2 linked regions of the Gluconacetobacter diazotrophicus PA1 5 genome follow. The protein of the gene in region 2 interacts with the protein of the main gene of each other region in a pairwise test. Links are inferred from orthologs where the notes say so. Each region holds a gene or a part of one and is shown on either strand. Other genes may lie near its edges.

Region 1 (14,711 bases), 2.7 Mb from region 2 along the record:
CCATGCCCTCGCCAGTTTGAATTGCGTCACCCAGCAGGCCCGCGACACCTGTGCGCGCGCCATGCATTCTTCAGAATTTCAGATTCCTTGGCCTTCTTGTCCACGCCGTCCACGCGGAACCACGTCTGTGCCGCGCGGTTCACCAGGCGCGGATACAGATTCATGATGTTGTACCCGCCTTCTTCCAGCATTTTCGGCACGTTCCGGTATTTCTTCAGGTCCTTCATCACGAAGGATTCCTTCAGGAGCGTCTTGTAGGCCCCCAGGTTCGTCGCGGAGCACGAAAGGCCGCTCGTCAGGATATTGGCAACGACCTCGCCGGCCATGCGACCGGTCGTCATCGCGAGATTCGATCCTTCCCGGTGCACGGCATTCACGAAATGCCCGGCATCGCCCGCGACGATCCACCCGTCACCCACCAGTTCGGGGACGGCGCGATATCCGCCCTCGGGGATCAGGTGGGCGGCGTATTCCTTGATTTCCGATCCTTCCAGCAGGGGACGGATGCTGGGGTGCGCCTTGAAGCGGTCCAGCAGGCCATGCGGCGTCGCGGCGCCGCTCCTGGCGAATTCGCTGACCAGGCAGCCGATCCCGACCGAGATGGATTCGCGGTTGGTATACAGGAACGCCGTGCCCACCATGCCGTCGGTCACGGTGCCCATGGCCTCGATCACCACGCCTTCCTCGCCCTTGAGGTTGAAACGCGCGTCGATCACCTCCTGCGGCAGGAAATGCATTTCCTTGACCGCCAGGGCCACGTTCTCGGGCCGCAATTCGTCACGCAGCCCGGACCGCAGGCCGACCAGGCCGTTCACGCCTTCGGCCAGGACGACCACATCGGCGAAGATGCCGTTGCCGTCGCGATCGGTCTGCACGCCGACGACGCGCTTGCGCGCATCGGTGATCAGCCGGGTCACGGTGGTTTCATACAGCACCGTCACCCCGGCATCCCGCACGCGGCGGTTGAACCATTTGTCGAACTGGGCGCGGATGATCGTATAACGGTTGGGGCTTTCCTCGTTATAATCGTCGCTGCGATGATGCATGCCGGTATGCCCGGCATCGTCCATCATCCAGATCCGCTGTTCGATCACGTGACGTTCCAGCGGCGCGTCTTCCCGGAAATCGGGAATGATGCGTTCCAGCGCGTCGGAATACAGGATCGCCCCCTGGACGTTCTTCGATCCCGCATATTCCCCGCGCTCGATCTGCAGGACGCGCAGGCCGCGCTGCGCCATCGTATAGGCCGCCGCGTTCCCCGACGGGCCGGCCCCCACGACGATGGCGTCGAATTGGTGCTGTGTCATTATGCTGTCCTCAGCTCGCCATCCGGTTGACCGACAGGCGCCGTCCGAAAGCCTCGGTCAGCGCCGGCAGAAGGGTGATCGCATCGGCCACGATCCCGACATGGGCAAAATCGAAGATCGGTGCGTTGGGATCGGTATTGATCGCGACGATCAGGTCCGCGCCCTCGACCCCCACGCGATGCTGGATCGCGCCGGAAATGCCCGCCGCGATATACAGGCGCGGGCGGATCGTCTTGCCGGTCTGCCCGATCTGCCGGTCCGAGGGAATCCACCCCTTCTGCACCAGCGGGCGCGACCCGCCCCAGTCCCCGCCCAGCACGGCCGCGAGATCGCGCACCAGCCCCAGGTTCTCGGCACTGCGCAGGCCCATGCCGCCCGCGACGACGATGTCGGCGAAGGCCATCTGCTCGGCCTCGTTGGCCGTATCGGGCAGGAAATCCAGCACCTTGGTGATGATGCTGTCCTCGGCCACGTCGACCTTGAATTCCACGATGCGGCCCGTGCGGCCCGGCTGGGCCTCGGGCATCGCCATGACGCGCGGACGGACGGTGGCCATCTGCGGGCGATAGTTCAGCGTGTGGATCGTGCACAGCAGCGACCCGCCGAATGTCGGGCGCGTGGCCGCCAGCGACCGTTCGCCGTCGATCGCGAGTTCGGTGCAGTCCGCCGTCAGGCCGGTCTTAGCGTCGTCGCGACGGCGCCGGCCAGGTCGCGGCCCAGGACCGTGGCGCCCAGAAGGGACGATTTCCGGTTCATAGGCATTGACCAGCGCGGTCATGACCTGGGTGTAGGGTTCGTTGCGGTAGTTGGCCAGGACCGGATCGTCGGCCAGGTAGACGACGTCGGCGCCATACGAAAACGCCGCCCTTGCCGCCTCGTCCAGTTCGGCCCGGCCGCTGCCCAGCACGATTCCGGCCAGTTCGACCTGCAACTGGTCGGCCAGCTTGCGTCCCTCGCCCAGCAGTTCCAGCGAGACGGGATGGATCTTTCCGTGCTCGAATTCGACGAAGACCCAGACATGGCGGTAGCGCTGGAAGCGCTCCGACAATTCCTTCTTCATATTGGCGCGGCCGCCCGGTGCCCCGCCCGTCGGTTTGGCGTTCATGGCCCTGTCTCCTTCAGTGCGTGGCGGCCTGCTGCAGCAGATCGGCCTGCAGCACGGGCTGGCGGGTGAAGATGGCGTCGATCAGCGTTTCGGCCAGCGCGGCCGGCGTTTCGGTTCCGGTCGCGATCTTCTCGGCCTTTTCGGCCCGGGCCGTGGGGGCGAAGACCTTCTTCACCACGGTCGGCGACCCGCGGAGCCCGCACATCGCCGTATCCTCGATGCCGGCGGCGGCGCCGTTCCACTGGACGATTTCCGCCTGGGCGGCGCGCAGGGCGTCAGCCTGGGTTCCACGCCGGATTTCGTTGCTGCCTTCCATCATCGTGATCATGACCGGCATCACCGAGCGCAGGACCTGCACCCCATGGTCCCCGCGGCGGCGGACCAGGATCTTGCGGTCCACCATGTCCAGGTCATCGATACCGGACACATAGGTCAACTGCGACAGGCCCAGGCGACGGGCGATGCCGGGACCCACCTGCGCGGTATCGCCGTCGATCGTCTGCTTGCCGCAGAAGACGATATCCGGCTCGCCCCAGGTTTCACCGGCCTTGCGGATCAGCTGCGCCAGCGCGTAGCTGGTGGCCAGCGTGTCCGAGCCGGCGAAAATCCGGTCGGTCAGCAGCACGGCACGGTCCGCGCCGAAGGTCATCGCCTTGCGCAGGCTTTCGACGGCCATCGGCGGCCCCATGGTCATGACCGTGACCTGGCCGCCGAACCGGTCGCGCAGGCGCAGCGCCTCTTCCAGCCCGAACAGGTCGTAGGGGTTGATGATCGTCGGCACCCCCTGGCGCATGATCGTGTTGGTGACCGGATGGACGCGGATCTGTCCGCTGTCCGGAACCTGTTTGATACAGACAAAGATTTGCATTCCGCGCCTCCATCGACATGCAGGATGTCATGTTTCCACGGGTCGCAAGAGGCGTACCAGCGAGGCCAAACGGGGCGAAAATTCCCTCAACCGTGAAAAATTCCCCGTCCGGCACCCGCTCTGGCCCCTGGTCCGACATCTCCGCGTCGGGTTCACGTCCCGTCCTGTGTCAACTCCGACAGGCTGACGAACCCACCCGATGGCCGCACCGCGTCCCGGTGGACCTTGAAGACACGCTCGGCAATCGGGGTCGAACGCGTGAAATCGTCGTACGCGCGCTGCAATTGCGCGCGGCACTGGGCACGCGCCGCGTCCTCGTCCGGTTCCAGTTCCGCCTGGGACAGGTAGGTGCCCATGCGGCGCAGGATATGCAGGCGGGCGACATTGAGCACCTCGGCGTCGTACTTGACGCCCAGCGTGCGGAAAAAGTCCTCGGCGGCCGACAGGCCGCGCAGTTCGTCCAGAATGCCCATCATTTCGTGGTTCCCCGATGTCTTATTTCGACACGCCTGCCATCAGGCCCGCATGCATTTCGGCCAGTTCGGCCAGCGCCACCGTGCGCTTGGCGGCGGAGGCACGCGCGCGCACGGCGGCAAGCGTGGCCGCGATGACGGTTTCGTCGGCATCCAGGCCCAGCGCCGCCAGCGCGTGCCGTACCGCGGCCCGGCCGGAATGCTTGCCCAGCACGATTTCGCGCTGGCGGCCGAACTGCACGGGGTCCAGTGCCTCATACGTCGCGGCGTCACGCAGCAGGCCCGAGACATGGATGCCCGATTCATGACGAAAGACCGCGTCGCCGACGATCGCCTTGTCGGGCGGGATATCACGCACGGCGGCGCGCGAGACCAGGGTGGCAAGCCCGGGCAGGCTGTCCAGCTTCACGCCCGCCGGACGGCCCAGCAGGCGATATACCCCCGCCACCACTTCCTCCAGCGGGGCGTTGCCCGCGCGTTCGCCCAGTCCCAGGACGGTGACACTGGCGCACGCCGCGCCGGCCCGCACGGCGGCCAGCGTATTGGCCGTTGCCAGGCCCAGATCGTCATGGCCGTGAAATTCAAGCTGAAGCGGGCTGGACTGGCAGAGATACCGCATGACCTCGTGCACGCCGAACGGGTCCATCACGCCCAGCGTATCGGCGAAGCGGAAGCGGAACGCCCCTGCCTCGGCGATCACGCCCAGCAGATCGACCAGATAGGCCGGATCGGCCCGGCTGGCGTCCTCGCCCCCCACCGACACCGCCAGGCCGTAATCCCTGGCGCGGGAGACGACGTCGCGCGCCATGTCCAGCGTGCGACGCGGCGACATGCGGTATTTCGCCTGGATCTGCCGGACCGAGGTCGAAACGGACAGGTGCACGCTGCCCAGCCCCGTCCGCCGCGCCGCGTGCACGTCTTCGTCGCGCATGCGACACCAGGGGATGACGCGGGCGCGTTCCACCTCGTCGCCGATCGCCGCGATCATGGCGATCTCGGCATCCCCCATGGCCGGAACGCCGGCCTCGATCTCATCCACGCCGGCCGCGTCGAGGGCGCCGGCGATGGCCAGCTTTTCCCACGCGGTAAAGGCCACCCCCGGCGCCTGCTCTCCATCGCGCAGGGTGGTGTCGCTGATCAGCAGACGCGCGTTTTCCGACATCGCACAGCCTCCATACCGCCGGGCTTCATCAGGCCCGGCGCATCGCCCTAGGCATAAGTCGGTGCAAAGCCGGATTTCGCGGCGGCCGCGCCATCCCAGAAGGGGGACATTTCACGCAGTTTGGCGATGATGCCCGGCATGACGTCCAGAACGCGATCGACATCCGCGTCCGTATTTTCGCGCGAAAACGAAAAGCGGATCGCGCCGTGTGCCGCGGTATAGGGCACGTGCATCGCGCGAAGGACATGCGACGGCTCCAGCGAGCCCGACGTGCAGGCCGATCCCGAGGACGCCGCGATCCCGGCCTTGTTCATCAGCAGCAGGATGGCTTCGCCCTCGATGAACTCGAACGCGACATTCGCCGTATTCGGCAGGCGGTTTTCCGTATCCCCCGTGACCCAGGCGTTGCCGATCCGCTCCAGCAGCCCCTGTTCCAGACGGTCCCGCAGGGCGCGCACGCGGGTATTTTCCTCGTCGATGTGATGGCGGGCCAGTTCGGCCGCCACGCCCAGGCCGATGATGCCCGGTACGTTTTCGGTGCCCGCGCGCCGGCCGCGTTCCTGATGGCCGCCCCGAATCAGCGGACGCAGGCGTACGCCCCGACGCACATACAGCGCGCCAATCCCCTTGGGCGCATGCAGCTTGTGCCCCGAGAGCGACAGCATGTCGATTTCCGAATGCCGCAGGTTCATGGGGATCTTGCCCACCGCCTGCACCGCGTCGGTATGAAACAGCGCCCCGGCCTCATGCGCCACGGCCGCCAGCGTTTCGACCGGGAAGATCGTCCCGGTCTCGTTATTGGCCCACATGATCGAGGCGATCGCGGTGCGCGGCGACAGGGCACGGCGATAGGCATCGATGTCCAGCCGGCCGCGCGCATCGACGCCGATATAATGCACCCTGGTCCCGCGCGTCTTCTCCAGCCAGGCGCACAGCGCCAGCACGGCGGGATGCTCGACCGCGCTGGTCACGATTTCGTTGCGCCCGGCCTGGGTCTCCAGCGCCGAGAGGATGGCGGTGTTGTCGGATTCCGTGCCGCCGGCCGTATAGACGATCTCATGATCGAATTCCGCGCCCAGCAGGGCCTGCAGTTGCCGCCGCGCCGTGTGCAGGGCACCCCCGACCTCGGCGCCGAACGCATGCATGGACGATGCGTTGCCGAACTGCTCGGTAAAGAACGGCAGCATGGCGGACACGGCCGCCGGGTCGACGCGGGTCGTCGCGTTGTTGTCCAGATAAACCGCGTTCATGTCGCGCTCTCCTTCACTGCCCGGCCTGCACCGGAATGACACGCACCGGCGTGCCCAGCCGTTCGGCGATACGTCCCTGGATGCCCTGCACCGTCACGGCGGCCAGCTGGCAATTCACGCAGGCCCCGGTCAGCCGGACCATCACGCGGTTGTCCTCGACATCGACCAGTTCGCAGTCGCCGCCGTCGTTGCGCAGCGCCGGGCGAAGCTCCTCCAGCACCTCTTCGATGGCGCGGATCTTCTGCACGGTGGTCATCTTGCCGCCCGTACGCGCCGGGGGTGCGACCGGTGACGTCTTCTGCGCGCGACCCCGGACGGGCGCGGCACCGCCGGGCACGAAAGCCTGCACCGGGTCCAGAAGGCCCTCGGCCACCATCGCCGCATTGGTGCGTTCCAGCACGCCCTCCACGCCTTCGACGCAGGTGCCGCAACTGCCGGTCGCCTTGGTGAACTGGGCGACCTGCTCCATGCTGGTCAGGCCGTTATTGCGGATGGCGCGTTCGACCATGCCCTCGTCGACGCCGAAGCACCTGCACAGCAGCGCGCCGTCCTCGTGATCGTCTTCCCAGACTTCGCCGCGATAGTTCGCGACCGCCGCGCGCAGGGCCTCGTACCCCATGACGGAACAGTGCATCTTTTCCGGGGGCAGGCCGCCCAGGAAATCGGCGATGTCCTGGTTGCTGATTTCCAGCGCCTGGTCCAGCGTCTTGCCGATGATGATCTCGGTCAGGGCGGAGGACGAAGCAATGGCCGACCCGCAGCCGAAGGTCTGGAACCGGGCCTCGGTAATCCGTTCATCCTGCGGATCGACCTTGATCATCAGCTTCAGCGCATCCCCGCAGGCGATCGCGCCGACCTCGCCCACGCCGGAGGCGTCTTCCATCACGCCGGCGTTCTTGGGATTGAAGAAGTAGTCCTTTACCTTATCGGAATATTCCCACATCTGTATTTCCCTCCGTCAACGCCCGACCCTGCCGCGACAGTTCAGTTAAAGGACTTTCCGCAGGAACATTTCGATGCCGCATTCGGATTGTCGAACGAGAAGCCCGACTGTTCCAGCGTCACCACGAAATCGACCTTGGTGCCCTGCAGATGTGGCCCGCTTTCGGCATCGACGAAGACCTTGACGCCGTCGATGTCAACCACGACGTCCGAGGGTTCGGGCGCCGCGACCAGGCCCATCATGTATTTGAAACCCGAGCATCCACCGGATTCGACCATGATCCGGATTCCCTCGACCGGGGTCGCTGCACCGGCGATGGCCGCGCGTACCGCCTCACACGCGCTGGGGGTCATCTCAATCATCGTGAACTCCTTTTCCCGCGAATGTCTTCCGCACGGAAACCACGCAATCCGCGTGCCACGACAAAAGAGAAGGCCGAGGTTATTTTCCGGGGGCTGTCCTGTCCGATTTGCAACGTTGTCGGATTCCCGACGTGTCGGCATGGGGCGGACATGAAATCGCGGGCACGAAAAATCCCGGCGCGCAGGCGCCGGGATCCTTATCGGCCAGCGGCAGGAAGAGACCGGTCAGGCGGCGGGACGCCCGGCGGCCGTGCGCGCCAGAAGGCTTTCACCGTCCTCGGCCCCGAAACAGGCGTCGAAATCGTCACATTCGTCGCAGACCGGGGTCGAGCACAGGCGATAGCCCTCGTCCCGGCAGATCAGGCGGAAAAAGAACTTCTTCCACTTCATGTCGCCGGTGTTGCGGCGGGCCAGGGGTTCGAAATGCCGTTCCAGCATCCATGACAGTTCGCGCCGGTGACGAAGCCCCAGATCCTGCCACAGGTGATGCGGTTCCATGGCCCGGCGCGCGACCATGGCGGCAAGCCCGTATTCCCACTCCGAGCCTTCCGACGTTCCCCGGCGCAGCAGGTCGCGCAGGATGGATTCGTTTTCATCGGGGACCGGCGCCGGCAGGTCCGCCATCGTCTGAAAACGCGACAGCGCGCCCGGAAGCATCGCCCCCACCAGCGCGACGAGGTCCTGCCCCCCCAGGCCCACCAGGCCCGGCAGGGGCAGGCCGCGTTCACGCGACTGAATCAGCGCGATCGCAAGGATGGAGGCCAGGACGTGGACATCGAAACGATCGCATTCCGTACCCGTGCCCTGGGCCACCAGCCAGGCGTGAAGGTCCTCGGCCCGCATCGTCGCCTCCCTGTCTGTTCAGCCCGCGCCGTGCGCCTGGCAGTTGGTGGGGCAGACCCGCGCGCAGGCACCGCAGCCGATACACGCCCCCGCGTCGACCAGGGCCATCACCCGACGTTCCACGTCGTCATCGCCGTCGTCATCGTCGTCGACCAGTTCCCCTTCGTCGGTCAGGCCGCGCAGGGTCATGACGCCCCGGCCGCAGACCTTGAAGCACCGGCCGCAGCCGATGCACAGCGCCGGATCGATCGCGAGCAGGTATTCCGGCTGCCACGGCCGGCCGTCGCGTGTGACACTTCCCATCTCTCTATTCCTTCGTCGCGTCTTCGATCGCGGCCAGCGCCGCGCGTTTTTCGGTCAGTTCGGCAAAGGCCCGATGCGCCTGCGCGGCGATGTCGGGAATCGCCTGCCAGTTGACGGGCAGGTCCTCGGACAGATCGTGCAGATCCATCTTCGCCTTGGTGGCCCGGGCGGACAGCTTCTTCAGTTCCGCCTTCAGTTCCGCGATATCCGTCATGGTGCCCTCCGTCACGCCCGGGCCACTTCGGGAAACCGGTTGATTTCGGCCACCGCCGCATTCACGGCCTTCGCCCCTTCCGCCGCCAGGGCGGACAGGCTGTCGAAACCGAAGCGATGCACGTCGCGCAGGGTCTTCATGAAGACGACCAGCCGCCCGGTCGTCAGGATGACGCGACCGAATCCCTCATGGCTCATCTTCATCATCGGCGAGGCGATCAGCCCCGTCTCCTGCTCGATGGCGAGGCCGACGGCCTGGAAGAACGTCTCGACCCGCGCCAGCGTGTCGGGATCGGGGTCGCTGATCATCGGCATGGCCCGCCGCTCCTCCTTGCTGACGATATAATCGTCAAGGAGCATTTCATTCGTCTTGCGTTCCCAGGCCCCGTACATGTCCTCGGCACGGATCCGCCCGACCAGCGCCTTCATGAACGAGGTCGCCATCGGATCGTCAATCACACCGGCTTGCGACATCGTCAGTCCTCCTCATCCAGAAAATCCATCGAACGGGGTACGGCCGCCCCCATCACCTTGCGCAGCCAGGGCGGCGGGTTGCCCTTCATCATCGTCTGGACGCGTTCGATCACCGACGCGATGCTCTGCGGCGCGGGCAGCTTGACCGGGTGGATATGCGCGCCGACCACCTTCGCCGCCGCCGGACCGCCAATGGCCAGGACGAACAGCAGGTTGCATCCCGCCAGGGCATCGACCTTGGGGCCGATCCTGTCGTCGACGTCCACCTTGTGCGCGCCGGATTCGTCCGAGACGTCGTCGAACCCCACCGCCTCGACAAAATGGGCATCGTCCGGCGTCACGTCCCAGACCGCGAAGCGTCGGGCGGACCCGAAATGCGCGTTCAGCGCCTTCATGTCCTGGGTCGCGATCGCGATCCGCAGGCGCGGCACGACACCGGCGGCGGCACCGTCCCCGCCGGCTTCCGGTTCAATGAGCTGCAAGCGACGCGCTGTCATGCACTATCTCCTCGATCGTATGGGCGGACGGCACGTGGCCGAAATCGTCCGGCGTGTGCTCATGCATCTGGCCCAGGAACAGGTTGGCGACGCGGAAGATCAGGTCGCGCGTGCCGCGATATCCGATGGTCTGCGCGTGCGCGGTGCCCAGACGATCGAAAATGGGAAAGCCCACGCGCATCAGCGGAATGCCCAGGCGGTCGGCGGACTGACGGCCGTGACTGTGGGTGACCAGCAGATCGGCGCCCCCCGCCGCGTGGACCGCGTCTTCAAGATCCGTCAGGTCGCCCACGATGACGCTGTCCGCGGGAATGGAGTCCAGGTTCGGCGCATTGGACGTCGAGGCGACCGCGGCGACGATCCGTGCGCCCATTCCGGCAAAGAAGGCCGACAGGCCATACAGAAGATCGGGATCGGCGGCGATCGCGATGCGCTTGCCGCCGAAATGGAAATGACCGTCCAGCATCGCGTCCAGCAACTGGCTGCGCTGGCGGCGATAGCGCCCCGGCACCGCCCGGCCCGACAGGCGCGACAGCAGCGCCATCAGCCGGTCGTTGGCCGCAAGTCCCGTCAGGGTGGGAAACAGCGTGACCGGCACGCCGGTTACGCTGCCCAGCAGGTCGGCCGGCGCGCGCATATGCTCGCCGATGGCGATGGTGTGCACCGCGCGCGCCATCTGCGCCACTTCTTCCATCCGCGCGCCGCCCTGCGTGGTCGGGCACCAGTTCTCGGCCACATGACCGTCCAGCGATCCGGACAGGTCCGGCAGGATCACGGGATACAGGCCGAAGCTTTCGATCAGGTCCCGCAGCGCCTCGATGTCGGCCGGGGTCTGGTGCACGCCCGGCAGGACGTTGACCTGCTGGAACGACGTCACCGTCGGCGACCACGGGGCCACGACCGATTCGATGATCGCGCTGACGGCGGCCGCCCAGCCGTCCTCCAGCGCGCCGGCATAATCCGGGGTCGAGGCGAAGACGATCCGTGTATCCGCCAGTTCGGGCTGCCGCTGGAGGATCAGCTTCAGGTCGCCGGCATAATCCTCTCCCCTGGTCTCGACCAGTGCGGTCGAGGCGATGCCGATGAAGCGCGGCTTCATCCGCCGCTGCAAATTCAGCAGTGCCTCTTCCAAATTGCCCGCGGCCCCCAGGATGGTCGCGACCTCGTCCATCGCCGTGGTCTGCAGCGGGATCGCTTCCTTGTAATGGCGCACGGTCAGGACCAGCGCGAAGGACGTGCAGCCCTGCGAGCCATGGAACAGCGGCACCGCGCCGTCGATACCCAGATAGGCCAGCGCCGCGCCCAGCGGCGTCGAGGATTTCAGCGGATTGACGGACGCCGCCTTGCGCGGCTTCACGATGGTGGCCACGGACGAACTCCTCAGGACAAGGGGGTCAGGAACGGCGCGTCATCCAGGAACGCATCGGCATCGTCCTCCTCCCACGGGGCCGGGCGGCGGACATCCGCCCAGACCGGGTTGGACAGGGACCGATCCAGTTCACGCACCAGCGCCACCATGCCGTCATATCCGGCATAGGCCTGGTGCCGTTCCTGGTTGATATCCAGCCAGGGCACCCGGGCCTTCAGCGCCACGAACTGCGTCCGTCCGCCGGACAGCAGGATGTCCGCGTCGCCGCGCCGCAACTGGGCGTACATCTCCCGCGGCGGGATGGCGTCCACCATGTGGGCGTCGCCGCCCATCAGGTCCTTGATCTTCTGCTTGTCGTTATCGGTGGATTTCCGGACCGACGTGCCCACGACGACCATCCCGATCTCCTGCAGGGCGGAAACGATCGACCAGGATTTGACACCGCCGGTATAGAGCAGCACCCGCTTGCCCTCCAGCCGCGCGCGATAGGGGGCGATGGCCTCCCAGGCGCGGGCTTCCTCCTCCGCGATCAGGGCCTCGGCCCGGGCCGGCAGGTCGGCCGGCGCGCCACGGGCCACCAGCATCCCGGCGATGGCCCGCAGGGCGGCGGAGGTGTCCTCGATTCCGTAGAAAGATCCTTCAAAGTACGGAATGCCCCACCGTTCTTCCATCTTGCGCGCGACGTTGATCAGCGAGGTCGAGCACACCATCATGTTGACGCGCGACCGGTGCGCCGACGCAACCTCGCGATAGCGGGCATCGCCCGTCACGCAGGCATGGACCCGAATCCCCAGGGCCCGAAACAGCGGCAGGATCTGCCACAATTCGCCCGAAAGATTATATTCGCCAAGAATATTGATATCCGTGGGCGTGCTGATTTCGGGCTCCATCGTCCCGATCACATAATCCAGCAGCGCCTCGCCCGCCAGCTTGTTGCCCAGGTTCTTCCCGCCGACAAAGCCCGGGGCGTTGACCGGGATGCACGGCGTCGCCAGCTTCTGGCTGGCATGGGCGCAGACCGCGACGACATCATCGCCGGTCAGCGCCGGAACGCATGTGGAATAGACGAAGACCGCGGGTGGCGCATAGCGGGCGATGACGTCCTTGATGGCCTTGTACAGCCGCTTTTCGCCCAGCCCCATGACGATATCCATCTGCGACAGATCCGTCGTGGCGCCCAGGCGATACAGTTTCGGTCCGGAACTGGCGGCATGCCGGTTGTCCCAGCCATTGCCTTCGCAGGCCAGCGGACCATGGACCAGATGGACCGCATCCGTAATGGGCTGCAGCGCGATCTTCGCGCCGTCAAACGCGCACCCCCCCGCCGCCGCACCGGGCGTCAGCGGCTTGGAACACCCCTTCCTGCGCTCCTTTTCGCCCTTCGCCAGGTTCTTTTCACACCCTGGCTCGTTGAACAGTTCGGTAACCTTCGCCTTCAAAGCGTCGCTCATCGTCCTCTCCAACCCTCGGATCCGGCATCATGTAGGACGCCGGGCGGCACGGGACCGCCCGGCGTAGTGTTCAGCGCGTCAGGTCAAAGGAATAATCGGTGACGCCCGCCTGGATCGTATCGTCGTCAAGCTTGTCGAAGATCTTGTCCAGCAACGTCACCAGAACGCGCAGGGCGCCCTGATATCCCCAGACCGGGAAACGATGGTGATGATGCCGGTCGAAGATCGGGAACATCAGACGGATCAGCGGCGTGTCCGTATCGCGTTCCAGATACTTGCCATACGAATTGCCGATCAACAGGTCGACCTTTTCCGTCGCCAGCAGGGACCGCATATGCCACAGATCCTTGCCGCCCCACGCCTTGCACCCGACGCCGAACGGGGAACTGTCGAACAGTTCCTGCATCTGCGCTTCCCACGCCTTGCTGCCGTTGGTCGCCAGGCAGTGCTTCGGCTCGCCCCCGGTTTCCAGGATGAAGCGCGCCATGCCATAGACGAAATCGGGATCGCCGTAGATCGCGTACGTCTTGCCATGCAGGTAGGCCTGGCTGTCGGCCAGCGCGTCGACCAGGCGGCCACGCTCCATTTCCAGTTCCTGCGGAACCGGCTTGCCCGAAATCTCCGACAGTTTCTGCAGCAGGTCGTCCGTCGCCCCGATGCCCAGCGGGTAATGGAAGGACGCGGTCTTCTGCCCGAAGCTCTGGCAATATTCCAGCGTCTTCGGCGTGCAGTATTCCTGAAGCGAAATCGTGTAATCGGCGTTCACCGCATCACGCGCGGCCTCGATCTTCGTGCCGCCGTCATACATGCGGTACTCGCCATCCGACGGCGTATCGAACTGATCCGACACGTCGGACAGGATCGTGTACTGCACGCCCATCATGCCCAGGATGCGCTTCAGCTCGCGATTGTTGCCGACCGCGAAACCGTCGAACCCGGGGATGATGTTGACCGAACGGTTGGGGACCGGCGTCCTGCCCTTCCAGAAATGCTCCAGGATACCCTTGAGCATGTTGTCGTAGCCCGTCACGTGGCTGCCGACGAAGGCCGGGGTATGGGCGAACGGAACGTCAAATTCCTCGGGGACGGACCCCTTGCCCTTGGCCGTCTGGATGAAGGCGTGCAGATCGTCGCCGATGACCTCCGCCATGCAGGTCGTCGACACCGCGATCATCTTCGGGTCATACAGCTTGTAGGTATTCGCCAGCCCGTCCACCATGTTGTTCAGGCCGCCGAACACCGCCGCGTCTTCCGTCATGGACGACGACACGGCCGATGACGGCTCCTTGAAATGGCGGGAGAGATGCGAACGATAGTACGCGACGCATCCCTGCGAGCCGTGCACGAAGCTCATGGTGCGCTCGAAACCCGAGGCCACGAAGACGGCGCCCAGCGGCTGGCAGGCCTTGGCCGGATTGACCGACAGGGATTCGCGCGCGAAATTTTTCTCGCGGTACTCCCAGCTCTTGGTCCAGTCGGCGATCTCGACGACCTTGTCCGCCGGAGGCATGTTCTCCAGCTTCGCTTTCCCGGCCAGCATCTCCTGATATTCCGGTTCGCGGAACAACGGTGCGTGATCGAGAATCTTATCGACATTTTGAGGCATGATCTTACCCTCTGTCCTTTACCCACCCGCGTGCGCCATACGGCACGCCGGCTGCGTTATGGCCTCAGGCGGCGTTTTTCCACGGAGCCTTGAACATGCTCCAGACCGGATTATTGATGGCAAGATCCATGTCACGGGCGAAGATGGCGAAACCATCATAGCCATGATACGGGCCCGAATAATCCCATGAATGCATCTGACGGAACGGGATGCCCATCTTCTGCACGGGATATTTTTCCTTGATGCCCGATCCGACCAGGTCCGGACGGATGCCTTCGATGAACTTCTCCAGTTCATACCCGGTGACGTCGTCGTAGATCAGCGTGCCTTCCCTGACGTAGTGTCCAGTGCGCTGATAGTCGTCGTTGTGGCCGAATTCGTAGCCAGTGCCGACGATTTCCATGCCCAGGTCGTTATAGGCATTGACGACGTGGCGCGGACGCAGGCCGCCGACATACAGCATGACCTTCTTGCCCGCCAGGCGC
Region 2 (14,596 bases):
GATATCGTCCGAATCGTCCCATTTCTGCGGATGTACCAGCAGGGTGCCCGCCACGGCCTGATAGGCGATGGTCTTGCCGCCGATCGTCACGGTTCCGCTGCTGGTCCGCTCCACCGCCGGCGCGGCATGGGCGGGGGCGTGGACGGCATGGGGCGCATCGGCGCGGTCATCGGCCCGGGCGGGCATCTGGCCCAGGCATAGCAGCGAGGCCGATAGCAAAAGCGACAGGCGTGTCTTCAACTCTCTCTCCGAACAGGATCGTCCGGCACGCAGGGGCCGGAGAGGGGGGGAATACCGGGCTTATGCCGGATGGGGGCTGCCCGCGCGGCCGGGGCGGCCGGGGGCGACGCGCCAGCCATCATGCCCGTGAACCGCGTGCCCGTCCTCCCGCAATTTTTCCAGATGCGCCAGCAGGTTCATCTCCGCCGCGCGATGCAGGGCCGGGGGCACGGCGCGATAGACGCGGCGCATCATGTCCTCCAGCGTGGCCGGGACGGCATCCAGGGCCGCCAGGATGGTGGCCTCGCGCGTCAGGCGATGGTCGATCAGGGCCCGGATGCAGGCGGCGGGGGCGGTGATCGAGGGCCCATGGGCAGGCAGCAGCAGGCGCGCGTCCAGCGCATCGATTCGCGCCAGCCCGTCGAGGAACTGGCGGACCGAACCCTGCGGGGCCGGGGGGACCATCGTCGTGGACCAGCCCATGATGTGGTCCCCGGTGAACACGATGCCGTCCGCCGTGACAAAGCAGAGATGATCGGTGGCGTGGCCGGGGGTATGCACGGCCGTCAGGCCGGCGATGGCGGAGCCGTCATCCAGTGCGATATCGGGGGTGAAATCGGCGACGGCGCTATGGCGAAAGCCGCAGACCGGCGCGCCCGTCGCGGCCCCCAGGGGGCGCGCGCCCGTCAGATGATCGCGATGCGTATGGGTCAGCAGGATATGCGTGACGGGACCCGCCGCTGCGCGAATGGCGTGCAGGTGGGCGGGATCGTCCGATCCGGGATCGATGATCGCGGTGCCCCCGGGATGATCGACCAGCCAGCAATTGGTGCCGTTCCCGGTCATCGCTCCGGGATTGGGGGCGACGATCCGCCGGATGCCGGGTGCGGCCGCCAGCGGCTGCCCGACCGGCGGCGCGGCCTCGCGCACCTGCCAGGTCCGGCGGGTGCGGCGTTCGGGCGAAGCGTTCAGCCGAAGGCCCCGACATGGTGCATGATCGCCATGCCGGTTTCACGGACCAGATTGAACAGGTGCAGCATCGGCTCGAAAATCTCGGCGTGCTCGCGGATATAGGCCCCTTCGTTCCGTGGGCCGTGGTCCTCGTGATAATCCAGGTCCAGTCCGCCGCCGGTGACCGAGGGGAAGATATAGTCCAGCTCCCGCAGCGCGGCGGGAATTTCCAGGCACAGCACTCGCGTCGTCAGTTCGTCGCGCGAAAAGGCGTTGCGCGGCGAAAAGTAGGGAATGCGGGTGGATAGCAGCCAGATCCGCTCGATGGTGGCGATGCGGATCGCGTGCAGCAGCTTTTCCTCGGCCCCCATGGCGGGGGCCTGTTGCCAGGCGCGGCGCAGCGCCAGGTGGTCCGACTGGATGCGGCGGAACATGGCCTGGGTGCTGGCCCAGAAATTCAGCCGCTCCAGCCCGTGCATCAGCGCCAGGTAGGCATCGCGCCGCGCGGGGTCGGACTCGGCGGTGGCGCGGTCCAGCCACATGTCGGGGTCCAGCATGTAGACCACGGCGCGCAGCACCGTATCGTCGGAATGCGCCAGCGCATGCGATGCGAAATCCAGCGCCCGGCGGAAGCGCGGGCTGCGGCTGAGGAATTCCTCGAACGTCTCGGGGTGGCGGGCGGCGGCCGTGCCCAGCCCCTGGATGGTGTTCGCGCACCAGCCCAGTTGCTGCAGGATGGCGTTGTTGGGAATGGCGCGGAGCTGGCTGGGGTGGGTGATGCGGCTGGCGGCGGCGCCGGAATCGCTCTGCCGGGCCGATGGGCGGGACCCCGTCTTGTCGATCAGCGACGGGCCGAAGGCGCCCAGCAGCGCGGCATAGCCCGGATCTTCGACCAGTCCGGCCATGCCGGCCCCGATGGTCGAGAAGAAATCGGCCGAAAAATCGGGCTGGTCATAGACCGGGTCGCGATCGACCACGGTATGCGCGAAGACATGCGACGCGATGATGCTGATGGTCGCGTCGGCCAGCGCCTGGGTGCCGAACAGCAGATAGCCGTCACCGCCCTGGAAGGCCGTTTCCTCGCGGATGCGCAGGCCGGCATCGGCGAAGACGGCGCGGGCGTGCAGCGGCGACAGGTAATCCAGCCGGTCGGACAGGCGGAACGGATGCGCGCCGCGCCCGATGCTCTCGCCATGGGTGTCGAACAGGATGACCTCGACATCCGTCAGGTTCCAGCGCCGCAGCAATTCGCAGATCTTCAGCCGCAGCCGCTCGATCAGGTAGGTCGCGGCCAGCTGCCCGACATAGCGGCCGGAATCGGAATAGCCGAATTGCAGGCTCAGCTTGCCGGTGCGGCGCAGATACTCGCGCCAGTGCGGGGAATGCAGCGCTTCCTCGACGATATGGGCGCCGTTCTCCAGCGCCTCCTGCGTCTCGAACAGCGGCGAGATCTCGACATGTTCCTCGATGCCGAAGGTCCGGGCCAGCCACAGGGCGGCCAGCAGCGTATAGCCGCTCTCGGTCTCGGCGATCAGGAAACGGACCGGGCTCTCGCGGTCGATGTGGCGCACGATCTGGCGCACCGTCATCATCAGGCGCGCGGCCGTCGCCTGTTCGACCAGCAGCGATCCGAAATCGATGTTGACCGGCTGGACGTGGTCCAGTGCCTCGTTGATGCGGCTGAGCAGCGCGCGGCGCTGCGACGGGATCTCGGGACTGTCGTCGATGCCCAGGCGCTGGCGCGCGACGTTGTGGATCTGCGTCGAATTCAGCCGGACATGGGTGTGGGCTGCGGCCATGCCGTGGGCCATCAGGCCGGCCCGGGCGACGGCCAGGGCCATCCGGTCGTCCGGCGGCGCGGTGTCGATGGCTTCCTGGAACGAGGACGCCAGTTCGCTGGCGCCCATGATCGCGTCCTCGCGCCGGCCGATCAGCACGGCGGCGAATGCGGCGACGGAATCGGGGCCGGGCGCCGCGCCCACGGGGCAGGCCTCGATCTGGTCCGTGACCGCGTCCAGCGCGCGGGCCACGCGTTCATGCAGCCCGTCGGCCACCGGGCGCAGCGGGGTGATCTGGTCGCGCAGCCGTTCAAGCTGCAGGCGCTTCATGCGCAGCCGCAGGCGGATCGTGTCCCACCAGCCGATATCGGTCCGCCCGTCCGTGTCGTACCCGACCCAGGTGGTCAGGATCACGGGCCGGGGGCTGAGCACCGACCATTCGTGGGGCCAGCGGGTGCGGGCCTCGGCCAGCAGGATTCCGGTCAGCCGGTCCAGCGCGTTGCGCCCGCGCACGATCGCGGCCGATGCCAGGGCGAATTCTTCCTCCAGCGTCGGCGGGGCGGGGCGGCGGTGGGTGGCCAGGGCCGGCACCGTGCCGGTGCGCCCGTCATCGGACGACGCCAGCGTCGCCAGCACGTCATAGACGGGATTGGCCAGGGCGAAGGTCGGATGGGCGGTGAACACGGCCGCGAAGCGGCTGCGTTCCAGGTTCTTGCGGAAATGCCCGAAATTCGGCGGGGTGCCGTCCGGTCCGGGTTCGCTGGCGACGGTCTGCGCCACGCCGCGCATCCGCCCGGCGATGGCGGCATCGTCCGTGCCCCCGACATAGGCATGCAGCCGCGCCGCCCGGTCGCGGAACGCCGTGTCGCGCAACTGGCGCACCACCTGTTCCAGCGTGTCGGTGGTCAGGGTGCCGGCCGTCAGCTGGCGGCCGATTCGGCGCGCCAGGGCGATGATGGGATTGCCCGATGACGAGTTCTCGTGATCCGCGACAGCTTGCCGCGTAAGGTCGAGCAGCATCTCTGCCGCATCGCGGGTGGGGGTATCGGTCATCGCGGGGCCCAATCATCCATTCCGTGCGTGGCGGCAAGGTTCCATGTTCGCGTTCCCATCGCAATGTCTGCCGGGGCAACTTCACGCCGAATTTCGCCGAAACCGGGGCTGTCGGTCCCCCGGGCGGCCCCCCGGGCGGCCTTCGCGGGCAGCATCAATGTGACCGGCGGCCGGCGTGGGGGGTGCTTGGGTCGGCGCGCGGGGGGTGGTATCCACGGAGGGATGAACACGATCCCCACTGCGGAGAACACGCTGTCCGAAGCGGACAGGGCAGCCTGGCTGAATCTGCGGCGCTACCGTCGCGCGGCCACGGGACTGCTGGCGGGGATGGGCGTGCTGACCGCCGCGGGATACGCGGCGCCGGCCGCGGGCCTGGTGGGGGACGGGCTTTGGCTGGATGTCCTGCGGTCCGGCGCCAAGGCCGGGGTGGTGGGCGGGCTGGCCGACTGGTTTGCCGTCACCGCGCTGTTCCGCCATCCGCTGGGCCTGCCGATTCCCCATACCGCCATCCTGCCGGCCCAGAAGGCCCGGCTGGGCGAGGCGCTGGGCCGTTTCGTCGCCACCCATGTCTTTACCGAGGACGACGTCAACGCGGCGCTGGACCGGATCGACCTGCCGGAAATCGTGGCCGGCCTGCTGGACGACCCCGCGACGGCGGAGACCGTCAGCCGCATGCTGGCCGGCGCGGCCCCCGGGGTGATGAACCGGCTGGAGGATGGCCGTGCCGGATCGGCCATGGGCCGGATCATGCCCATGATCCTGGGCGGCGAGGACGTGGCCCCCATCGTGGCGCGGACCCTGCGCGCGCTGGTCGAGGGCGACCGGCACCAGGAAGTCCTGTCCTTCCTGCTGGCCCGGCTGAAGGACGGGCTGAAGGCCAAGGAGGCATCGCTGCGCGCGATGATCGAGGACCGCGTGCGCGAGCAGGGCGGCCGCGTCCTGGGCTGGGCCATCGGCGGGTCGATCGCGACCAAGGTCCTGGTCGCGGTGAACCAGGAACTGGACCGTGTCGATCCCCAGAACTCGGAACTGCGCGAGAGCTTCACGAACTGGGTCCGTGGCGAGATCGACCGGATCGAGACCGACCCCGAACGCCGCCAGGACATCACCGGCGCGATCATGGGCGTGGTGACCCATGACAGTATCCGGGGCTGGAGCGGCGATGTCTGGCGGCGGATGCGCGTGATGATCGAGGCCGACATGCGCCGCCCCGACGGATGGTCCGCGTCGATCGTCCAGGACACGCTGCTGCGCCTGGCCGACCAGATGCGCACCGATGCGGCATTGCGCGAGCGGATGGTCTGCACCGCGCGGCGCATGATCCTGGGCAGCCTGCCGTTCCTGCGCGAACGCCTGTCGCGCTTCATCGCCTCGGTGGTGGCGGGATGGGATGCCGACCTGCTGTCGTCGCGCCTGGAATTACGGGTCGGCAAGGACCTGCAGTTCGTCAGGCTGAACGGCACGCTGGTCGGTTTCCTGGCCGGGGCGGGCCTGTCGCTGCTGCTGCAACTGCTCTTCGGCCGGGGCGCCGGCTGACGCTCCGCGGGGCGATATCCCTTATCGCCAAAAGGTGATCTCGGCATCGCCGGCCCGCATCGTACGGCCGGTGGCGCGGCCAAAGGGGTGCTGAACTGCGCCGATTGCACTTGACGCTGGCGTCGCGGCGAAGCATCTGGGTAAATCAGGACTGATTTGGTCCGTTATGTCTCTGGCGTACAGGCCGGGGGTGCACAGGCCGGGTAGGAAAGGGGCGCGGATGCTGAAGCTGTCGAAGCTGACCGACTATGCCGTCGTGGCCCTGGTCCGTCTGGCGCAGGAGGACGAGGTGATGACCTCGCCCGCGCTGTCGCAGGCGACGGGTATTCCCGAACCGACCGTGGCCAAGGTGCTGAAGATCCTGGCGGTCCATGACCTGGTGGTATCCCTGCGCGGCGCGCGGGGGGGATACCGGCTGGCCCGTCCGTTGAACGATATTTCCGTGGCGCGGGTCATTACCGCCGTGGACGGGCCGATTTCGCTGACGGCATGCGTGGATGGCGGCGGGTGCGACACGCGCCCGTTCTGCGGCGTGTGCGGGCAATGGGATGCGGTCAACGATGCGATCCGCGGGGCCCTGTCCGCGATCACGCTGGCCGACATGCGCGCGCACGGCCAGGGTGTCCAGGGCCCATGCGTCGAAGGGCAGGGGGGCCGTCACGGGCTCCAGGATACATCCGGCGCCGGCCCGGCCGTCGCGGTCTGAGGGAGAGGAAAGAGATGCCAGCGGTTGCCGAAACCCGCGATACGGTCGAAGGCCTGGGTCAATCCACCTATAAATGGGGGTTCGAGACCGAGATCGAGATGGATCTGGCCCCCAAGGGCCTGACCGAGGACACGATCCGCCTGATCTCGCACCGCAAGCAGGAGCCCGAGTGGCTGCTGGAATGGCGGCTGAAGGCGTTCCAGGCCTGGCAGGCGATGCCCGAGCCGACCTGGGCGAAGGTCAGCCATCCGCCGATCGATTTCCAGGACGCGCATTACTATGCCGCGCCGAAGAAGAAGACCGGCCCGAAATCGCTGGACGAGGTCGATCCCGAACTGCTGCGCACCTACGAGAAGCTGGGCATCCCGCTGCACGAGCAGGCGCTGCTGGCCGGCGTCGAGGTGCCCGAGGGGCAGGAGGCACGCGCCCCCGTCGCCGTCGATGCCGTGTTCGACAGCGTCTCGGTCGTCACCACGTTCCGCGAGACCCTCGCCAAGGCCGGCGTCATCTTCTGCCCGATCTCCGAGGCGGTGCGCGAGCATCCCGACCTGGTGCGCCGCTACCTGGGCAGCGTGGTGCCGGTGGCCGACAATTTCTATGCCGCGCTGAATTCCGCCGTCTTCACCGACGGATCGTTCGTCTACGTGCCCAGGGGCGTGCGCTGCCCGATGGAACTGTCGACCTATTTCCGCATCAATGCGCGCAATACCGGCCAGTTCGAACGCACGCTGATCGTGGTCGAGGACGGGGCCTCGGTCTCGTACCTGGAAGGCTGCACCGCGCCGATGCGCGACGAGAACCAGCTGCACGCGGCGGTGGTCGAACTGGTGGCGATGGACGATGCGTCGATCAAGTATTCGACCGTCCAGAACTGGTATCCGGGCGACGAGAACGGGCGGGGCGGCATCTATAACTTCGTCACCAAGCGCGGCGCCTGCCGGGGCGCGCGGTCCAAGATTTCCTGGACCCAGGTCGAAACCGGCTCGGCCATCACCTGGAAATATCCGTCGTGCATCCTGCAGGGCGACGGCGCGGTGGGCGAGTTCTACTCGGTCGCGGTGACCAACAACCACCAGCAGGCCGATACCGGGACCAAGATGATCCATATCGGACGGAACACCCGTTCGACGATCATCGCCAAGACCATCAGCGCCGGCCATTCCGACAGCACCTATCGCGGCCTGGTGCGGATGATGCCCAAGGCGTCGGGGGGGCGGAATTTCACCCAGTGCGACAGCCTGCTGATCGGCGACCAATGCGGGGCGCACACCGTGCCCTACATCGAAAGCCGCAACATGTCGGCGAAGATCGAGCACGAGGCGACGACCTCCAAGATCTCGGAAGACCAGCTGTTCTATTGCCGCCAGCGCGGCCTGTCCGAGGAGGACGCGGTGGGGCTGATCGTCAACGGGTTCTGCAAGGACGTGCTGAAGGAACTGCCGATGGAATTCGCGGTCGAGGCCCAGAAATTGCTGCAGATCAGCCTGGAAGGCAGCGTCGGCTGAACGGAGATGAGTGACGTGAGCAACGAGTTTGTACGGATCGCCGGCCTGTGCGCCAGAATTTCGGATGGCGGAGTGGAGAAGGAGATCCTGCGCGGCGTCGATCTCGACATCCCCGCGGGCGAGGTCCACGCGATCATGGGGCCCAACGGGTCGGGCAAGTCCACGCTGTCCTATGTCCTGGCCGGGCGAGAGGATTACGAGGTGACGGCCGGCACCGCGACCTTCAAGGGCCAGGACCTGCTGGCGCTGGACCCCGAGGCGCGCGCGGCGCTGGGCCTGTTCCTGGCCTTCCAGGCGCCGGTCGAACTGCCCGGCGTGAACAACGCGAATTTCCTGCGCACGGCGGTCAACGCGGTGCGTCGCGCCCGGGGCCAGGACGAACTGGACGCGGTGGCCTTCCTGAAGGCGGTGCGCAAGGAAACCAAGCATCTGTCGATGTCTGACGACATGCTGAAGCGCAACGTGAATGTGGGCTTTTCGGGCGGCGAGAAGAAGCGCAACGAAGTGCTGCAGATGCGCATGCTGCAGCCCTCCTTCGCCATTCTGGACGAAACCGACAGCGGACTGGACATCGATGCGCTGCGCATCGTGGCCGAAGGCGTCAATTCGCTGCGCGCGCCCGATTTCTCGGCCCTGGTCATCACCCATCACCAGCGCCTGCTGGACTATATCGTCCCGGACCGCATCCATGTGATGGCGCGCGGGCGCATCATCCACAGCGGCGGTCCCGAACTGGCGAAGCAGCTCGAGGCCCAGGGCTATGCCCGCTTCCTGGCGGAGGCCGCGTGAACGCGGTCGCCGAGAACGCGGTCGCCCGGGGGGGCAGGACCGCCGGCGCCAGCGCCGCGTCCTTCCTGGCCCGGTATGACGGGCAGGCGGGCGCGAACCCGTCGCGCGACCGCGCCGCCGCGCTGCTGCGGGCTTCGGGCCTGCCGCGCACCGGGGTCGAGGCCTGGAAATACACCTCGCTGCGGGCCCTGGCCGACATTCCGTTCGCCGCCGCGCCGGCCCGGCCCGACATGTCGGCGGTCCACGCCATCGTGGCCGAGACCGAGCGGGAGTTCGCCCTGGATGCGGACCTGCCGCGCGCCGTCGTGGTCGATGGCCGGTTCGATGCCGCGCTGTCGCGCCTGCCCGACGGCGTGACGGTCACGCGCCTGACCGCGCGGGACGAATCGCCGCCGTACGACGATGTCGCGACGGCGCTGAACACGCTGCTGGCCGATGACGGGCTGGTGCTGCATGTGGGGCCGGGCGTCGATGCCGGGCGGATGCTGCTGCTGTCGGTGACGGTGGCGGACTCCGCGCCGCTGTCCGTCCATCCCCGGCACCGTATCGTGCTGGACCAGGGCGCGCGCCTGTCTGTGCTGGACCTCGCGGTCGGGCGCGGGGCCTACCTGCACAACCCGGTCTTCGACATCACGGTCGCGGATAATGCCGCCCTGATCCATGCCAAGCTGCAGGCCGAGGACCCGGCGGCGCAGCACCTGGCCGTCATCCACGCCGAAGTCGGCGCGGGCGCCAGCTATGACAGTTTCACCCTGACCCTGGGCGCTTCGCTGGCGCGGCACGAGGTCCACGCCCGGCTGGCGGCCGAAGGCGGGATCGTGCACGTGAACGGCGCGCAACTGCTGGACGGGCGGCAGGTGGCCGACCTGACCAGCGTCATCACCCATGCGGCGCCGGCGTGCAATTCGCGCCAGACGGTGAAGAATGTGCTGTCGGGCCATGCGCGCGGGGTATTCCAGGGCAAGATCCTGGTGGAACGCATTGCGCAGAAGACCGACGGCTACCAGATGAATCAGGCGCTGCTGCTGTCCGATACCGCCGAGATCGACGCCAAGCCGGAACTGGAAATCTATGCCGACGACGTGCGCTGCAGCCACGGTGCGACCGTGGGGGCGCTGGACCCGGATCAATTGTTCTATCTCCGCAGCCGCGGCGTGGCCGAGCATGAAGCCCGCGCCATCCTGGTCAAGGCCTTCCTGCACGATGCGGTCGAATTGATCGGGGACGAGAGCCTGCGCGCGGTGCTGGATCGCGCGGTCGAATCCTGGTGGAACCGGAAGGACGCGTAACATGGATGTCTCGCCCGCCGTCATGCCCGACCCGATCGACGCCCTGCGCGCCCGCCGCGACGATTTCCCGATCCTGAACGAGAGGGTGCACGGCAAGCCGCTGGTCTTCCTGGACAGCGCGGCCTCGGCCCAGAAGCCGCTTCCGGTCATCGAGGCGATGGCGGAGACGATGCGTACCCAGTACGCCAACATCCATCGCGGCCTGCACTGGATGAGCGAGCGGACCACCGACGCGTACGAGGGCGTGCGCGACCAGGTCGCCGGCCTGATCGGTGCGGCGCGCGAGGAAATCATCTTCACGCGCAACAGCACCGAGGCGATCAACCTGGTCGCCCATTCCTTCGGCAGCCTGATGCGTCCGGGCCAGGCGGTCGTGATCTCGGAAATGGAGCATCACGCCAACCTGGTGCCCTGGCAGATGCTGCGCGACCGCGCGGGCATCGAACTGCGCGTGGCGCCGATCAGCGATTCCGGCGACCTGGAACTGGATGCCCTGGCGCGGCTGCTGGATGACGGCAAGGTGGCGCTGGTGGCCGTCACCCACATGTCCAACGTGCTGGGCACCATCACCCCGGCGCGCAAGATCGCGGACATCGCGCATGCCGCCGGTGCGCGGGTGCTGTTCGACGGCAGCCAGATGGTGGTCCATCACCGGGTGGACGTGCGGGCGATCGACGCCGATTTCTACACCTTCACCGGGCACAAGCTGTACGGCCCCACGGGCATCGGCGTGCTGTGGGGGCGGCGCGAACTGCTGGAGGAAATGCCGCCCTTCCTGGGCGGGGGCGACATGATTTCCTCCGTCCGGTTCGAGGGATCGAGCTGGGCGACCGTGCCCCACAAGTTCGAGGCCGGCACGCCCGCCATTATCGAGACCATCGGGCTGGGGGCCGCCATCTCCTACGTCGAATCGGTGGGATATGACGCCATCGCGGCGCATGAATCCGCGCTGCTGGACCATGCGCTGCGGCGGCTGGGCGAGGTGCCCGGCCTGCACGTGGTGGGGTCGCCGGTCGAACGCGGCGGCGTGATCTCGTTCACCATGGACGACGTGCATCCGCATGACATCGCCACCCTGCTGGACCGGAACGGCATCGCGATCCGGGCCGGCCATCATTGCGCGGAACCGCTGATGCGGCGCCTGGGGCTGTCCGCCACCGCGCGGGCCAGCTTCGGCCTCTATACGACGCGCGAGGAGGTGGACGCTCTGGCCAGGACGCTGGAGCAGATCCGCTCCTTCTTCCTGTAAGGCGCGGGGGGAAGAGGACGATGGACCAGGACGGGCTCTACCAGCGGCAGGTGATCGAGCGGGCCCGCGCGCCCGTTCATGCCGGCCCGCTGGACGGGGCGACCCATCAGGGCGAGGGCACGAATCCGATGTGCGGCGACCGGGTGCGGCTGGGTGTGACGCTGGACGCGGCGGGCCGGGTCGTGATGGTCCGGCATCAGACACGGGGATGCGCCATCTGCGTCGCCTCGGCCGATATGATGGCCGACCTGGCGCCGGGGCGCAGCGTCGCGGAACTGGGGGTTCTGTCCCGCGCCTTCACCGACATGCTGCGGACCGGGGGCGACGCGCCGAACCCCGAACTGGCGACTTTCGCCGGCCTGCACCGGCACCGCTCGCGAATCCGCTGCGCCACATTGCCGTGGTCGGCGCTGGATGACGCGTTGAACGAGTCGAAGGAGGGATGAGGCGGATGAACGCACAACCCGAGAAGACGGAAGCGATGGACGAACCCGCGACCAGACCGGCGGAAGAGGCATTTTCGTTCGCTCCCCCCGCGACGGCCGAGGGGGGATCGGTCGAAAGCTGGACGCCGGACGACATGCCGGCCGCCGACGCGCGGACGGAATCGGATGCCCCGGACGAGGATTCGGTGATCGCCGCGATCGCCAGCGTCTACGATCCGGAAATTCCCGTGAATATCTACGAACTGGGCCTGATCTACGCCATCGACCTGCACCGCGACGGTGCCGTGCATATCGAGATGACGCTGACGGCCCCGAATTGCCCCAGCGCCCAGGAACTGCCGGCCCAGGTGCAGGAAGCCGTGCGCGCCGTCGCGGGCGTGACCAGCGCCGATGTCGAAATCGTCTGGGACCCGCCATGGGACATGTCGCGCATGAGCGACGATGCCCGCCTGGCCCTGAACATGTTCTGATCATTCCCAGGAGGACGCCTATGACCCTTCCGACCGAACACACGGCCACGCCCTCGCGCCCCGCGCGGCCCCTGCCACCGCTGATGGCGCTGACCGACCGGGCGGCCGACCGGCTGCGCGTGCTGTACGAAACCGCGCATGCCGGCCAGAAGCTGCGCATCGCGGTCTCGACCAAGGGCTGCTCGGGCCACGCCTACGACATGAACTTCGTCGATGCCGCCGGCCCCGGGGACGAGGTCGTGACCGACAAGGGCGTGACCGTGCTGGTGGACCGCAAGGCGACGCTGTTCCTGATCGGCACGACGATGGATTACGAGACCAGACAGCTCGAATCCGGCTTCACCTTCAGCAATCCCAACGAAAAGGGACGCTGCGGCTGCGGCGAGAGCTTCCACGTCTGATCCCGGGTCCCCGAGAGTCAGCGGAAAGAGCCCGGCCTGGCGGGCCTGCTGCAGGTCCGGCGCGCCTGCCAGGTCCAGCAGCAGATTCGGTCCCCTCCTGTTCTTCTTGAGGATCAGGGCTTGCGGAATTTCAGCACGACCTGGTCGGTATGGCCGCGAATCGACGGGTCGAAGACCGTGAGGGTGTGGGAATCCGCGGGATTGGCCAGCAGCTTGCTCTCGCCCTCGAACTGGAAGCCGGCGGCCTCGACCTGCTGGCGGATGATGGCGGGGTCGATCCGATGCAGCTTGCGGACCGCGTCCGGCGTCATGCCGGGATTGGCGACATGATCCACCACCATGAAGGTCCCGCCCCGCCGGAGTGACGCGAAAACCGCCTTGTCGAGGGCGAGCGCCGCATCCGGTCCGGCGCCGTAATAGACGTCGTGATAATTCTGCGATGTCCAGGCGAGATCGAGGGGCTTGGGAAACGAAAGCGCATCCAGCTTCTGGACCAGTGCGGTGACGTTGCCGAAGGATGCATCGGCGGCAATCGCCTTGACCGCGTCCGCCGCCCTGGGATTCTGCGCCAGGCGCGCGGCCGGGACCACCGCCCAGACATGGCCGCCCGCGCCGACCAGATTGCTGAAGATCCGCGTGAAATAGCCCTGGCCCGGCATGATGTCCGCGACGTTCATCCCGCGCCTGACGCCGGCGAAAGCCAGCAGGCTGGCGGGCTTGCGGTTTGCGTCCGCCGCACGGTCCGCCTCCGGCCGGTCGCGGTTGCTCAGCGCCGCGGCAATGCGAACCCCCTCGCCGTGACGGAGGGCGGGCGCGGCAAGCTGGGCCGAGGCGGGCATGATCGCCGTGCCGCTGAATAGTCCGACAAGGCCGAAAATAATGAAGAACCTGCGTGTGGTCATGAGTCCACTTTCCTAAGATGTCGGACTCGGAGCGTAACAGGAATTGCAGTGGAATGTGACCGATCAATGGATCGTGTCGCTTTTCCAGCGGGACGTTCTCAGCAGCACGGTGGCCCGGTTCCTGACCCGGAGCCAGAATTCGGCCTCGTCGGTCAGGTTGTCCTCCACGCACCGGCTGATATGGCGTCGGATCGTGCCGATGGCCACCGCGCCGTAAATCCGGATCAGGGCCGTCGCGACACTGGACGCGGTTGTTTCGGCTTCATCCGGTTCATCCTTGCTCGCCATACCCGCCCCGATCGCTTCCGATGGACGTTCGATACCAGCGTGACGGGCACAGCCCGGTTTCGTCAGCGGCAGGCTCTCCGGCCGGACAGACCGTCTTGATGCAGAACAGCAGGTCAAGCCTAGCGCAAGGCAGGCCCTGTCGTCACCCAAAGCGCCGTGATTACCGCGTCCGGCGGCGGGGGGCGGGTGGGGCGGTGAAGACGCAGACGGCTTCGACCTCGGTCGACCACAGGAACTGGTCGATGATCGTCACGCCGTCCAGGCGATAGCCCGCCGCCTGCAGTCCGGCGGCGTCGCGGCCCAGCGCCTGCGGATTGCAACTGACATAGACGATTCGCTCCGGCCGGCCGGCGACGATCTCGGCCATCTGCGCCCCGGCCCCGGTATAAGGCGGGTCCAGCACCACCGCCCGCGCGTCGGCAATCTGGCGCGCCATCACCGGCTGGCGGTTCAGGTCGCGCTGTTCGGCGACCACGCGCGTGCCCGTCGTGGCGCGGCGCAGGGTCGCGACCGCGTCGGGCTGTCCCTCGAACGCCAGGGTGCGCACGTGCTGCCCCAGCGCGAAGGACAGCGTGCCGCACCCGGCATAGAGTTCGATCACCGTATCCTTCCGCACCAGTCGGCGCGGTAGGCCGGCCAGTACGGCGGCGATGATCGCGGCCTCGCCCTCGCGCGTCGGCTGCAGGAACGCGCCGGGCGGCGGCATGGTGGCGACGCCGGACAGTTCATGCCGAACCGATGCGGTCTGGGCGGCGGTTTCCGGCACGTCCGTCGTGCCCGCACGGCGCCAGGCGATGCGGGGAATCCGGTGGTCGCGGGCAAAGGACGCCAGCTTGGCACGGTCCGCCGCTTCCAGCGGGCCGTCGGTCGCCAGCAGCAGGTCGGGGCCTGAATCCAGCATGTTGATCAGGGCGTCACCGTCGCGCCGCAGAGCCCCCAGCGACTGCATCACGGCACGCAGGGCCGGGAGCAGGGCGAACAGCGCCGGTTCCAGGACCGGGCAGGCGGTCAGGT

The links.
Region 1: the proteins of sufC (region 2) and GDI_RS02075 interact in binary tests that used the Escherichia coli proteins (3 or more experiments, as listed by UniProt). The link is inferred for Gluconacetobacter diazotrophicus PA1 5 from one-to-one orthologs.

What each region holds. Positions count from the first base shown.
Region 1 is NC_010125.1:435,572-450,282, reverse strand. What follows is about bases 5,811-8,661. They hold GDI_RS02075 (HesB/IscA family protein), read right to left. Parts: upstream 7,471-8,661; coding sequence 7,150-7,470; downstream 5,811-7,149. Other genes in these bases: GDI_RS02060 (CCE_0567 family metalloprotein), read right to left, coding at 8,621-8,661; fdxB (ferredoxin III, nif-specific), read right to left, coding at 8,332-8,616; GDI_RS02070 (nitrogen fixation protein NifQ), read right to left, coding at 7,696-8,313; nifU (Fe-S cluster assembly protein NifU), read right to left, coding at 6,179-7,108; nifS (cysteine desulfurase NifS), read right to left, coding at 5,811-6,165. Also shown: GDI_RS02110 (FAD-dependent oxidoreductase), read right to left, coding at 27-1,307; GDI_RS02105 (electron transfer flavoprotein subunit alpha/FixB family protein), read right to left, coding at 1,318-2,412; GDI_RS02100 (electron transfer flavoprotein subunit beta/FixA family protein), read right to left, coding at 2,426-3,280; nitrogenase stabilizing/protective protein NifW, read right to left, coding at 3,433-3,756; nifV (homocitrate synthase), read right to left, coding at 3,776-4,915; more of nifS, read right to left, coding at 4,963-5,810; more of GDI_RS02060, read right to left, coding at 8,662-8,830; GDI_RS02055 (NifX-associated nitrogen fixation protein), read right to left, coding at 8,842-9,303; nitrogen fixation protein NifX, read right to left, coding at 9,306-9,800; nitrogenase iron-molybdenum cofactor biosynthesis protein NifN, read right to left, coding at 9,772-11,169; nitrogenase iron-molybdenum cofactor biosynthesis protein NifE, read right to left, coding at 11,181-12,620; nifK (nitrogenase molybdenum-iron protein subunit beta), read right to left, coding at 12,691-14,226; nifD (nitrogenase molybdenum-iron protein alpha chain), read right to left, coding at 14,291-14,711. UniProt on the Escherichia coli protein: Member of gene cluster sufABCDSE that mediates iron-sulfur cluster assembly under oxidative stress and iron limitation conditions.
Region 2 is NC_010125.1:3,145,465-3,160,060, reverse strand. Bases 6,915-9,650 are described here. They hold sufC (Fe-S cluster assembly ATPase SufC), read left to right. Parts: upstream 6,915-7,763; coding sequence 7,764-8,537; downstream 8,538-9,650. Other genes in these bases: sufD (Fe-S cluster assembly protein SufD), read left to right, coding at 8,534-9,650; sufB (Fe-S cluster assembly protein SufB), read left to right, coding at 6,915-7,748. In the rest of the region: GDI_RS14520 (S10 family peptidase), read right to left, coding at 1-240; GDI_RS14515 (MBL fold metallo-hydrolase), read right to left, coding at 301-1,149; GDI_RS14510 (phosphoenolpyruvate carboxylase), read right to left, coding at 1,188-4,001; GDI_RS14505 (DUF445 domain-containing protein), read left to right, coding at 4,224-5,537; GDI_RS14500 (SUF system Fe-S cluster assembly regulator), read left to right, coding at 5,758-6,243; more of sufB, read left to right, coding at 6,258-6,914; more of sufD, read left to right, coding at 9,651-9,826; GDI_RS14480 (cysteine desulfurase), read left to right, coding at 9,828-11,075; Fe-S cluster assembly sulfur transfer protein SufU, read left to right, coding at 11,096-11,521; GDI_RS14470 (SUF system Fe-S cluster assembly protein), read left to right, coding at 11,557-11,991; GDI_RS14465 (HesB/IscA family protein), read left to right, coding at 12,012-12,392; GDI_RS14460 (class I SAM-dependent methyltransferase), read right to left, coding at 12,506-13,294; GDI_RS14455 (hypothetical protein), read right to left, coding at 13,358-13,582; GDI_RS14450 (class I SAM-dependent RNA methyltransferase), read right to left, coding at 13,743-14,596. UniProt on the Escherichia coli protein: Has low ATPase activity. The SufBCD complex acts synergistically with SufE to stimulate the cysteine desulfurase activity of SufS. The SufBCD complex contributes to the assembly or repair of oxygen-labile iron-sulfur clusters under oxidative stress.